3 regions of the Sporomusa termitida genome follow, and region 2 is predicted to be linked to each of the others. Evidence: riboswitches for the same ligand, from Rfam matches in the RefSeq annotation. Region 2 holds a riboswitch; each other region holds the start of a gene.
The links. A riboswitch is a leader RNA that binds a small molecule or an ion and turns the genes downstream of it on or off. The one in region 2 is predicted to bind cobalamin.

Region 1 (4,182 bases), 1.4 Mb from region 2:
ATAATCCGTCCATTATTCTGGCTGATGAACCGACCGGCAATCTGGATACTAAAGCAGGTAATGAAATTATTGATGTTTTTAGCCGTCTTAATCAGCAGGGCCACACCGTTGTCATCGTCACCAATGCCGCTGAGATTGCCCGGCGCACAGGCCGTGTTATTCATGTGTGCAATGGGCGTATTTTAGGGGAGGAGAGCGTGTGAAGCCCCGTAAATCCAGCCATTTCCGGGGAAAAACGCCGGGCGTGGCTGGATTTACGGGATTGTTTACAATTTAAAATAAATAATAAATTAAGCACTGGGAGATATTGACTAAAAGGTAGTTTAGCGTTATATTAATGATAAAGATTATCATTTTCACTAATAAGATTTATATGTGGAGGTGAGCAGCAGCTAAACTAAAAGCTTTGGCTGATATTTTTTTGACAAGTGATGAGAATCTATTTCAATTATGGAGGGATTAAGCATGAAAAAGCTAGCTGTTATTTATTGGAGTGGTACAGGGAATACTGAGCAAATGGCTGTGGCCGTAGCGGACGGTGCTAAAAGCAATGCCGGGGTTAGTGTTGAATTAATTGCTGTCAATAATGCGAATAAAAATAGTGTTATTGAAGCCGATGCCGTTGCTTTAGGCTGCCCGTCCATGGGGGATGAGGTGCTGGAAGAGACTGAAATGGAGCCATTTGTAACAACCTTACAGGCCGCTGAGTTAACCGGCAAGCCGCTGGCTTTATTTGGTTCCTACGGCTGGGGCGACGGACAGTGGATGCGGGATTGGGAAGAAAGAATGAAGGGTCTTGGGGCGCAGTTGGTCGCAGACGGCTTGATTGTTCAGGAAAGTCCTGATGAACAGGGGCTTGGCCAGTGCAAAGAGCTGGGGGCAAAATTAGCCCAGGCGGCAGTAAAATAATAATCTGACAGATAGTTATTGACAGATTTTTGGCTACATGCTACATTTAATTTAAAGTTAGAGCAGATACATATAACAATTTAATATTTGAGACAGGTGCCCGCAAGGGCTTAATAGGGAAGAACGGTGTAAAACCGGCGCGGTCCCGCCACTGTAATGGGGAGTAGACCCAAGATATACCACTGAGACTAAGTCTTGGGAAGGTTTGGGCGAGCGATGATCCAGAGCCAGGAGAACTGCCTGTCTGACAGTCACCGTTTTACCCACGTGCGATGGGCAGGGGATTACTATGAGAATCACTTAGTAAGACAAATTGCTTTTTTTCAGTTCGACCCTCCCGCATTTTTCAAGGGAGGGTTTCTTTATTACGCTCAAAGATGAATCGTCCGACTATTTACTTAAGACTGATTTGATTGAGTGGCCGGTTGCTCTATACATATGCCGTGAGTCTTGTCTGAACTGTACGGTAAAATGTTTGTTACCGGTGTAGTGTCCCAGGACAAAACTCCTGAGCCAGGCTCAGGAGTTTTGTTTTCCGGATGGCAAGCTTGACCTTCCGGATACGGGCCTGCTGTGTTTACTGCCGTGGGGTTTGATCGCATCAGGGTGAGCGGGTTATACTAATAAAATATAACATAGGGACGGTGCAAATAAAATGCAAAAAGTCGCTAGCTTACTGTCGCTTCTTGGAAAACATGATCCCAGTACCCTTAGTCATTGCCAGAGTGTTGCCATGCAAATGTTTGAATGGGCAGCCTGTATGGATTTTTCTGAGCGGGAAATGCAAAAATCCCTGACCTGCGGCATGGTGCATGATATCGGGAAGCTATGCTTATCCAGTACAATCCTGAACAAAGCTGAACCATTATCAGAGCATGAAGAAACGATGGTTAAATTCCATCCTCTCTATGGTGAAGCAATCCTGAATGCCATGGGGTTAGCGGAAATCAGCCGGGTTATTCGCTATCACCGTGACCGCTATGATGGCTGTGGATCACCGGACGGTCTTAAAGAAGCCGAACTTCCCTTTTTAAGCCGAATGCTTGCTGTTTGTGATGCCTTTGACGAAATGACAAACAGACGGCAGGAAACTAGCCGGAATTTAAATACTCAGCAGGCTTTGCAGGCAATAAAACGCTGTGCCGGTACCCGGTTTGATCCTTGGTTGTGTCAGCAATTTAACAGTTATATGGAAAGAATAGAAGCAACAAGGGATGAGTATCTTAGCTGAAGCATTGTTACCGTAAGCCAGAGCAGCAGGAGAATAGGTTGCTGGCGGGAAATATAAGTGAAAGCTATGATAAGGAAATGACATACACGAAGGGGCGGAGAGTATGAAAGAGCGCCACGGATTAATTATTGTAAACACCGGCAATGGTAAAGGAAAAACAACAGCGGCGTTAGGGCTGGGAATGCGGGCCTGGGGGCAGGGTTTTAAAGTACTTGTCTTACAATTTATTAAAGGCAATTGGAAATACGGCGAATTACAGGCTGCGGCGAGGATGGGGGAAGATTTTGTCATTCGTCAGTTAGGTGAGGGGTTTGTACGGCATGCTAAAGACGATGCGTTGGCCGATCATAAAGATGCGGCTGCAGACGCACTCCTTGACGCCAGGGAAGAAATGTTCGCCGGCAAGTGGGATATGATTATTCTGGATGAAATTAACTATGCTATTAAATACGGCCTGGTTCCGATAGCGGAAGTATTAGCACTGCTGGCAGCAAAACCCCAGCCGCTGCACCTTGTGCTCACCGGCCGGGATGCTCTGCCGGAAATTATTGATAAGGCTGATTTAGTTACAGAAATGAAAGAAATTAAGCATCCTTATAAAAAGGGAATACTTGCCCAAAAGGGGATAGAATTTTAGCTGTAGTTAGCGAACCACGTCCCGGTACCTGCTGCTGATAGTTGGTCAGAACAATGCCATAAGCCGGTTTCTTCTAAATGTAATATCCACCGGTGATAGGCTTTCAGGGTGCCCCGGTGGCCGATACTGATGAAAGCTGTTTGCGGTAGTTTTTCTTTGAGAGTCCGATACATAGCCTGCTCCATTCTGGTATCAATACAGGAGGTTGTTTCATCGAGAAACAGCCATTCAGGCTGATGCAGTATGGCCCGGGCAATGGAAAGCCGCTGAAGCTCACCCATGGAAAGTAGTCTTGACCAGTCTGCTTCCCGGTCCAGGTGTTGCTGCAGTGAGCATAAACCACAAATTGTCAGCAGTTCCTTGAGTGTCAGGTTAGGTACATTTGTCAGGCTGTGCGGGTATAAAATAGCTTTGCGGAGTGAACCAATAGGTAAGTAGGGTTTTTGGGGCAGAAACAGCATTTTTTCTGCTGGCGGTAAAGTGATTTTCCCAGCAAAAAACGGCCATATGCCTGACAATGTCTTTAGTAATGTGGTTTTCCCACAGCCGGAAGGGCCGGTAATAAGAATGCTTTCTCCCGGTTTTAGCTCCAGTGTCAAATTGTTTATTAAAATCTGACCTGCGGGCGATAATACTGTAAGGTTTTTCATCGCAACAGTTTTATACTTGTTTGATGTAAAGACTGCCGGTCGTGGTTTGGTTTCCCTATGACTGGCAGCCAGCTGGGTGTAGAATTCTCTTAAGCGGTCCGTGACTGCCTGCCACTGCGCTATTTTACCAAAGCTGTCGATCAGGTACGAAAGGGCAGAGTGCACATACCAGTATGCGCCTGATATCTCAAATAATTGGCCAAGCAGTAATTCGCCATTGAAATACCGGGGCGAGGCAATCAGGAAGGCAAAAACGATGGATAACTGGGAATAAATTGATGATATCCAGGTAATTGTTCTGGTCGTTTTAATTATAGACAGATAAGTAGCAACAATCCGGGCCAGGTGCTGCATTAAATTAACTTTTTCCTGCTGATCCCCTTTATAGAGGGCAACACATTCACCATATTCCTGCAGACGGATTAGGCAATAGCGGAAATCAGCCTCATTGCTTTGCTGAACATTACTTTGCCTCATCAGCGGGTGGCCTGCCTGCACGGTGATCCATGTCCCGCACGCAGAATAAATTAAGGCTGCTAAAACCAGATAACCGGGAAGAATAAATTCAGTGCCGGCCAGGGAAACGGTGATCTCACCGGACAAATGCCACAATACAGCGGCGAATACTGTGAGCGATATAATCTGACGCAAAAAGCCTGTTGCCAGTTCTAAGGAGTGAGTGACAAACAAATTAATATCTTCGCCAATTCGCTGATCCGGGTTGTCAACAGGATCAGGGTGTACACTCATACGAA
Region 2 (4,182 bases):
GGCGGGCTGATACTGGCTGTGGCCCTGCAATTGACCGGCTGCGGCCAGAGCAACCAGGCTGGTACACCGGCGAAGCCGGAAGTGGTCACTATTGGTTTTCAGGATATACCCAATGACGAAATCGTAGCCAAGGTGAAAGGTTTTTATGAGAGTGAGCTGGGAGTAAAGGTTAATTTCAAAAAATTTGATTCCGGCCGGGATGTCAACAACGCCTTTGCCTCAAACAGTATTGATATTGGGTTAATGGGGAGTACGCCCGCTGCTGTCGGCATCTCCCAGGGGCTTGGCTATGAGGTTTTCTGGATTCATGATGTTATCGGGGCGGCCGAGTCGCTGGCGGTAAAGAACACTGCCAATATTAATTCAGTTCAGGACCTGAAAGGTAAAAAAGTGGCGGTGCCGTTTAGCTCCACGGCTCACTACAGCCTGCTGAATGCCCTGAAGGTGGAGGGTGTCAATCAGGCTGAAGTTAAGATATTGGATATGCAGCCGCCTGATATTTTTGCGGCCTGGCAGCGTGGCGATATTGACGCCGCTTATGTCTGGAATCCTGTTTTAGGCAAATTGCTGGCCGATGGCAAGGTGATCACCGACAGTGGCAAATTAGCGGAGAAAGGCATAATAACGGCCGATCTTGGGGTTGTCAGCAAAGAATTTGCCCGGAAATATCCGGAGGTTGTCGCTCAATATATAAAAGTCCAGCAAAAAGCCCATGACCTTTACAAAAACAATCCTGATGAGGCGGCCGCAGCTTTGGCGCAAGGACTGAATATTGATAAAGCCGAGGCGTTAAAGCAGACCAGGGAACTGATTTGGCTGTCCGGCCGGGAGCAGGTGGCTGACAAATACTTTGGCTCAAGCACCAATAAGGGTAATCTGGCTAAAGTATTAAAGGCTACCGCCGACTTCCTGGTTGAGCAAAAAGCAATCGAAACCGCCCCGGACCTGGAGGCTTTTGAGAAAGCCGTTAACCCCCAATATATTGAAACTACGTTAAAGTAAATGTAAGCAGGAGGCTGCAGTATGGTGTTAAGTGAGCCCGGGTGGGCTGAGGAGCAGGCTGATGCGGTGGTGGTCCTGAAGAATGTGTCGTTGACTTATCAGGCGGACTCTGACATATATGCATTGGCAAACATTGATCTTAGCCTGCACGAAGGCGAGTTTGTCTGCCTGCTGGGACCTTCGGGCTGCGGAAAAAGCACTTTGTTAAAAATTGTTGCCGGTTTTATCAGCCCGTCGGCCGGCCAGGCTGTTATGGACGGGGCAGCAATCCAAGGGGCCGACTGGCATCGGGGGGTTGTGTTTCAGCAGCCGCCCCTGTATCCCTGGCTGACCACCCGGGATAATGTCCGGTTTGGGCTAAGAATGCGCAATATCCCTGAAAGTGAGAGCCGGCAGCTTACCGAAGAATATCTGCGGAAAGTGGGTTTGGAGGAGTTCGGTAATCATAAGCCGTACGAATTATCGGGCGGTATGAAACAACGGGTAGCTATTGCCCGGTCATTGGTTAATAAACCCCGCGTACTGTTGATGGATGAGCCTTTCGGGGCCCTGGACGCCCTGACCCGCGAGCAGATGCAAAGCCTGTTGCGCAACATATGGTGGGAATCGAAATGCACGATTTTATTTATTACCCATGATGTGGATGAAGCGCTGGCCCTGGGAACCAGGGTGCTGGTTATGTCCAAGCGGCCGGGGCGCATTGTGAAAGAATTTAAAACCTCCTTCACTTATGCAATCTCCGGGGAGAATTCTAACCGGGTACGCTATACAGCGCAATTTTTACAGGCGCGCGAAGAAATCCTCGAATTGATTAACCGGCAGGAGATTAGCTATATTATATAACCTTAGCACGACATTAGCGCATCTGGTGTAAGAGCTGGAGCTGAGAGGCGTATTCTTAATCGGCAGCTAATTTCTACTCGCAACGGCGCAAAAGGCCGGCAAGCATAAGAATGCTCGCCGGCTTCACCTTTGGGAGAAGGCCGGGATGCCCAATCAATATTGAAATATCAACCATAAATGATGCTGATTGCAGGTTTTACGAGAATCAAAAGGAATAGTTAACAGACTGGTTAATTCGGTGAATATAGTAATATTTCCTTTTTAGTACAATTATACCTGTGAGGAATACTTATCAGTAAAATAATGGTTGACAATCATTGTCGCGTATTTATATAATAATAAAAACAATACAAATAGCCAAATTTTTATTATTAATGACAATTTTATACAGAACGTTATAAGTGTCAGCAGCATTCACTGCTGAACGATGAGAGGAAAACGGGTGAAAATCCCGTGCTGTCCCGCAGCTGTAAATAGGGAGCCTGCTTCGAAGATCGTCACTGGAGAAACTCTGGGAAGACGGAAGCAAGGTTATGATCTATGAGCCAGAAAGCCTGCTTATAATAAGATTCATTGTTGACTTACGCGTGATAAGGAAATGGATGTGTGCGTGTGTGCCAATCAGCGCTCTTGTCTGATTTTCTGCATATGACCGCAGTACGACTGCCTGGGCAGTTGTTTAATCCGGCTAGAATCCTTTTCTTCTCGTTAAGAAAATGATTCTAGCCGGATTTTTGTTGAACAGAGAGGAGAAGGTGCCTTGAAGAGAAAAGAGCTTTTGCATCGTTTGGCGCAGATGCTTATTACGCTTTTCGGTGTGAGCCTGCTGACGTTTTCTCTGATGTATCTGTCGCCGGGGGACCCGGTGGAGATGTTGCTGGAGGTAGGCGATACCATTGTTTCGGAGGAAACGATTGCCGAAACGCGGGCGCAGCTGGGCCTGGACCAGCCGTTTCATGTGCAGTACCTTCGCTGGCTTACCGGTGTTTTGCAGGGGGATATGGGCATGGCGTATTCGGCGAAGATGCCGGTAGCCGACCGTCTCTGGCAGTGTCTGCCGGGCACTATAGTGCTCGCCGCCGCGTCGATTGTCATGATGCTGCTGATCTCGGTGCCGTGCGGGATACTGGCGGCGGTGTATCGAAACCGCGCTGTTGATTATCTAATTCGCGGCATTACGTTTTTAGGTGTATCCATGCCGAGCTTCTGGGTAGGGCTTATTCTGCTGTATGTTTTTGGGCTGAAGCTGGGTTTGTTCCCGATAGCGGGCGGCGTGGTGTCGTTTGACCGGATGGTGCTGCCGGCGCTGACGCTGGCTATTGCGATGTCGGCTAAATATACGCGGCAGGTGCGTACGGCAATTTTGGAGGAACTGGGACAGGATTATATCATTGGCGCCCGGATGCGGGGCTTGCCCATGCAGAAGATTCTCTGGCGGCATGTGCTGCCAAATGCGTGTTTGCCGCTGATCACGCTCTTGGGTTTGTCGATCGGCTGGCTGCTAGGCGGCGCGGCTGTTATTGAGATGGTCTTTTCCTGGCCCGGTCTTGGCAAAATGGCGGTGCAGGCCATTGCGATGCGTGATTATCCGCTGGTGCAGGGGGTTGTCCTCTGGATTGCCGTTTTATATATGGCAATAAATCTGTTAGTCGATATTTCCTATACCTATCTTGATCCGCGGCTGAAGAAAGGAGGAGGCTGAGTGGCGTTTTGGACAAAGGACAAGTTTTTGTTTGGGCTGTACACGTTTTTTGTCCTTGTGGTTGTCGGCTTTGCGCTCTTTGCGCCCTGGCTGGCTCCTTATGATCCGTATGACGCGGTAATGCGGCAGTCGCTGCAGGCGCCGTCGGCGGAGCACATATTCGGCACGGACAAGCTGGGGCGGGACTGTTTTTCGCGTATTCTTTACGGGATGCGCACCTCGTTGATCATGACGATGATGGTGGTTTCTATTATTACGGTAGGAGGAACTTTTATCGGCGTGGTGGCCGGCTATTCGGGCGGCAAAGTGGATACTGTGCTCATGCGCATTGTGGACATGATGCTGGCTTTTCCGGGGATCGTGCTGGCTATTGCCATTGCCGGTATGCTGGGCGGCAATATCGTAAATGCAATTTTGGCGCTGGCGGCGGTGAACTGGACCAAGTACGCGCGTTTGGGGCGCAGCCTTACGCTGAAGCTGCGCGAGCGTGATTTTATCGCAGCGGCCGTAACCAATGGGACAAGGCCGCTGCATCTTTTATGGCGTCATATTCTGCCCAATATTCTGCCGATCATTGTTATAACGGCCGCCATGGACATCGGTGTGATGATTATGGAATTGGCAGGCTTGTCGTT
Region 3 (4,182 bases), 300 kb from region 2:
CGGGACTATGACGGCAGCGCCCAAAGTGCCGCCAAAGTAGCCCAGGCGATTTTGGGCAATACCGGCATCTGGGGTACTGATCTTACGGCGGTTCCCGGTCTCACGCCGATGATTGCCGCGTATCTTTACGATATTTGCGAGCACGGTATCCAGGCTACTGTGGCCCAATTAGTCGAATAGCCGAAGCGGTTGGAGGAATAGCAATGGCGTTGTTACAAATTCAGGCCAATGACAATGTGGCCGTCACCCTGGCGCCGGTTGCGGCCGGTGAGGAATTGGCAATCAACGGCCAGTGCCTGCGGGCGGCGGTGGCGGTTGACAAAGGCCATAAGATTGCGCTCGGCTATATTGCCGCCGGCCAGAAAATTATTAAATATGGTTTTCCTATCGGTATTGCCGCCGCCGATATCAAGGCCGGCGACTGGGTCCATACCCATAACCTGACCACCGGCCTGGGGGAGATTCTGGCCTATGAATATAAGCCCGAACTTACGGAACTAAGGCCGGCGGCCGCCAAAATGTTTCAGGGCTACTGCCGTCCGGACGGCAAAGTCGGCATCCGCAACGAGATCTGGATTGTGCCGACCGTCGGCTGTGTCAACAAGAATGCCGAGCTGATTGCCCGGCAGGCGGCCCGGGAATATGGCGGTATGGAACATATTGACGGTATCTTTGAACTTAAGCATCCTTATGGCTGTTCGCAAATGGGCGAGGATCAGCTGACGACCCAGCGGATTCTGGCCGATCTGGTTGCGCATCCCAATGCCGGGGCCGTGCTGGTGCTGGGGCTGGGCTGCGAAAACAACAATATCGGGGAGTTTAAAAAGGTGTTGGGCAGCTACAACCCGGACCGGGTAAAGTTTCTGGAAGCCCAGGCGGTTGAGGATGAAATCGCCGAAGGGGTGCGGCTTATCGGCGAACTCGCCGGCTACGCCCGGCAGTTTTCCCGGCAGGACTGCCCGGCCTCGGAACTGATCATCGGTCTTAAATGCGGCGGCTCAGACGGCTTTTCCGGCATTACCGCCAACCCGCTGGTCGGGGCTTTTTCCGACCGGCTGACCGCCATGGGCGGCACTACCGTATTAAGCGAAGTGCCGGAAATGTTCGGGGCCGAGACGATTCTAATGAACAGGGCCGCGAATCGGGAGGTTTTTGAAAAAACCGTGCGGCTGATTAATGGTTTCAAAGAATACTTTGCCGCCCATAACCAAGCTATTTATGAGAACCCGTCCCCGGGCAACAAGCAGGGCGGCATCTCCAGCCTTGAGGACAAATCGCTGGGCTGTACGCAAAAAGGCGGCACCAGCAGCGTGACTGATGTCCTGAACTATGGAGAGCAGGTTAAAACCCGGGGGTTAAACCTGTTAAGCGGTCCCGGCAATGACGGGGTGGCGACAACGGTGCTGGCTGCTGCCGGCTGTCATATGATCCTGTTTACCACCGGACGCGGTACGCCGCTGGGAACCGTTGTGCCGACCGTCAAGGTGGCGACAAACAGTGAATTGTTTAGTAAAAAACGCAACTGGATGGATTTTGATGCCGGCCGGCTGCTGACCGGCATGAAGCTGGAGCCGCTGGCCGATCTGTTTGTCGACTATGTGCTGGCGGTGGCTTCCGGCCGGCAGACGCAGGCGGAAAAAATGGGGTTCCGGGAGATTGCGATCTTTAAAAACGGGGTCACTCTGTAGCCGGTTTTAGGTTTTTAGCCATTGACGGCTTTCCGGACCGTCTGCTATAATGACGGTGAACATTATATATATTCACGGTTGAGGTGCCCCCGCGTGCCGGGGGAGAATAGGGAAGTCCGAGTACGGAATGATTCCGTATGTAGGCGCGGGCCCGCCACTGTACCGGGAAGACCTTACCGATGCCACTCGCAAGGGGAAGGCGTAAGTGTTGATGAACCGGGAGCCAGGAGACCTGCCTTAATACCGTTATACCACCTTCATGGAAAAGAGGGCTTTTTTGGGATTACCCAGAAAAGCCCTTTGTTTTTGCCTGATTGTTGTACTAAAATGGGGGGTTATTATGAGTTTACTACACGAGACGTTATTGCGCATTACGGCACCGGAACCTGTGATTGGGCAGCAGGTACAGGAAAAACTGGACAGGCTGCTGCGGCCGGCCGGCAGTCTGGGCCGTCTGGAGCAAATGGTACGGCAGTATGCGGCGATAACCGGCCGGCTGCAGCCTGACATTCCCCGGGCCTGCATGGTGGTGGCCTCGGCCGATCATGGGGTAGCCAGACAGGGGATTAGTGCATATCCGGTGGAAACCACCATTCATATGACGGCCAATTATCTGATTTCCAAGGGCGGCAGCGCCAATGCCTTTGCTAATTTTTGCGGCGCCGACATGGTTGTTGTCGATATGGGCGTGGCCGGCGATATGTCGCATGTGCCGGGGTTGTGGCACCGGAAAATAGCCTATGGGACGCAGGATTTTACCCAGGGGCCGGCTATGACCCGGCAGCAGGCTGTACAGGCAATCGAAACAGGCATCGACATCGTCAATGACCGGGTCCGGCAGGGCTATAACTGCTTTAGCCTGGGGGAGATGGGCATTGGCAACACAACCGCCAGCGCTGCGATTGTCGGGGCCTTTACCGGTCTGTCGCCGGAGCAGGTGACCGGCCGGGGCACCGGGATATCGGACAGCCGTTTGCAGGTTAAGATGGATATTGTCCGCCGGGCGCTGGCCCTGAACCAGCCTGACGCCGGCGACGGCATCGATGTTTTATCCAAGGTGGGGGGCTTTGAGATCGGGGCGCTGGCCGGTATTGTTCTGGGCTGTGCCGCCAACCGCTGTGCGGTTGTGATTGACGGTCTCAATACCACGGCGGCGGCGTTGATCGCCAATGCGATCCATCCCCTGAGCAAGGAATATATGTTTGCTTCCCATCTGTCCGGGGAACCGGCCCATATCATTGCTTTGGGGCATCTTAATCTGGAAGCCTGCCTGGATATGGGGGTTCGCCTGGGCGAAGCGATTGGGGCTTCGGTCGTGGTGGATATGCTGACGGCGACAGTTAATATGCTGAATAACCTGGGAGGTCAGTCGAATGCTTGAGAATACGATTAGCCAAATCAAACCCCTTGATGCCGCGGCGATGGAGAAGTGTCAGCTGCGGCTGGATAACCTGACCAAGCCTCTCAACAGTCTATATTCCTTTGAGCATATAGCCTGTCAGCTGGCAGGCATTACCGGCAACCCCCGGCCCCGGAGCCTGGGGAAAAGTATTATTGTCATGGCGGCTGATAATGGTGTTGCCGCCGCCGGCCAGCCAACTGCCGGCAGGATTGAGAATTTCTGCCGCGGCCGGTCGCCGCTGACGACGTTTGCCGGGCATGTTCAGGCCCGGACGGTTGTCGTGGATATCGGGGTTGCGGCCGAACTGACGCACTGGCCGCAGATCTGCCATAAAAAAATAGCTTACGGTACCGGTGATATTACGCGGGGGCCGGCAATGACGCGGCAGCAGGCGATTCAGGCCCTGGAGACCGGCATCGCCCTGGCCCGCGCGGAAGCCGCACAAGGGGCCAGGGTGCTGGGCCTGGGCGAAATGGGGCTGGGCGGCACTGCGCCGGGTACGGCCGTGATTGCCTGTTATAGTGACAAGGCCTGGACTGAAGCAGGCAGTCTGCTGAGCGAGATTGTGCAGAGAGCCTTAGCTGTCAATCAGCCTGAGCCGGCAGATCCCCTGGATGTTGTCAGCAAAACCGGCAGTCTGGCCATTGCCGGCCTGACCGGTGTCATCCTGGGGGCAGCTGCTCACCGGACCGCCGTTGTCCTGGACGGCCTGGCCACAAGTGCGGCCGCACTCATTGCCACCAGGCTGGCGCCGGCCGTGAAGCATTATTTGCTAGGCTCGCACTTTGCTGTGGAGCCTGCCCATCAGACCGCCCTGGCGCTGATCGGGATACCGGCCTATCTTAAGCTGGATATCGCTTTGGGCGAAGGCGTCGGCGCCGCTCTCGGCCTGTCCCTTGTCAAGGCTTCCGAGCATGTGATCAATGATATGAAGACCTTCGGCGAAGCCGAGGTTGCTGTTGCTCAGGACGGTCCGGGGGCGTTAAAGCAGAACAAGGAGGTTAAGGATTAGCAGGCTGGCTTCCCGCCAGGTAAAGCCCAGGCTTAACCGAAGGCCGCGGGTTTTGTCAAGCAGATAAAAGCTACCGGGCG

Region 1: it holds a riboswitch for cobalamin, as region 2 does, so the genes downstream of both, SPTER_RS01845 (HD-GYP domain-containing protein) here and nikB (nickel ABC transporter permease) in region 2, are expected to answer to the same signal.
Region 3: it holds a riboswitch for cobalamin, as region 2 does, so the genes downstream of both, cobT (nicotinate-nucleotide--dimethylbenzimidazole phosphoribosyltransferase) here and nikB (nickel ABC transporter permease) in region 2, are expected to answer to the same signal.

Annotation. Positions count from the first base shown of each region.
Region 1 covers NZ_CP036259.1:415,319-419,500, forward strand. The annotation lists gene SPTER_RS01835 (ABC transporter ATP-binding protein) at 1-203, shown strand, start outside; gene SPTER_RS01840 (flavodoxin) at 466-909, shown strand; cobalamin riboswitch at 987-1,167, shown strand; gene SPTER_RS01845 (HD-GYP domain-containing protein) at 1,643-2,140, shown strand; gene cobO (cob(I)yrinic acid a,c-diamide adenosyltransferase) at 2,244-2,777, shown strand; gene SPTER_RS01855 (ABC transporter ATP-binding protein/permease) at 2,774-4,182, opposite strand, start outside.
Region 2 covers NZ_CP036259.1:4,213,108-4,217,289, reverse strand. The annotation lists gene SPTER_RS19670 (taurine ABC transporter substrate-binding protein) at 1-1,002, shown strand, start outside; gene SPTER_RS19665 (ABC transporter ATP-binding protein) at 1,024-1,845, shown strand; cobalamin riboswitch at 2,228-2,421, shown strand; gene nikB (nickel ABC transporter permease) at 2,606-3,547, shown strand; gene nikC (nickel transporter permease) at 3,548-4,182, shown strand, end outside.
Region 3 covers NZ_CP036259.1:3,910,060-3,914,241, reverse strand. The annotation lists gene SPTER_RS18360 (tagaturonate reductase) at 1-180, shown strand, start outside; gene SPTER_RS18355 (UxaA family hydrolase) at 204-1,688, shown strand; cobalamin riboswitch at 1,753-1,942, shown strand; gene cobT (nicotinate-nucleotide--dimethylbenzimidazole phosphoribosyltransferase) at 2,029-3,069, shown strand; gene SPTER_RS18345 (nicotinate-nucleotide--dimethylbenzimidazole phosphoribosyltransferase) at 3,062-4,102, shown strand.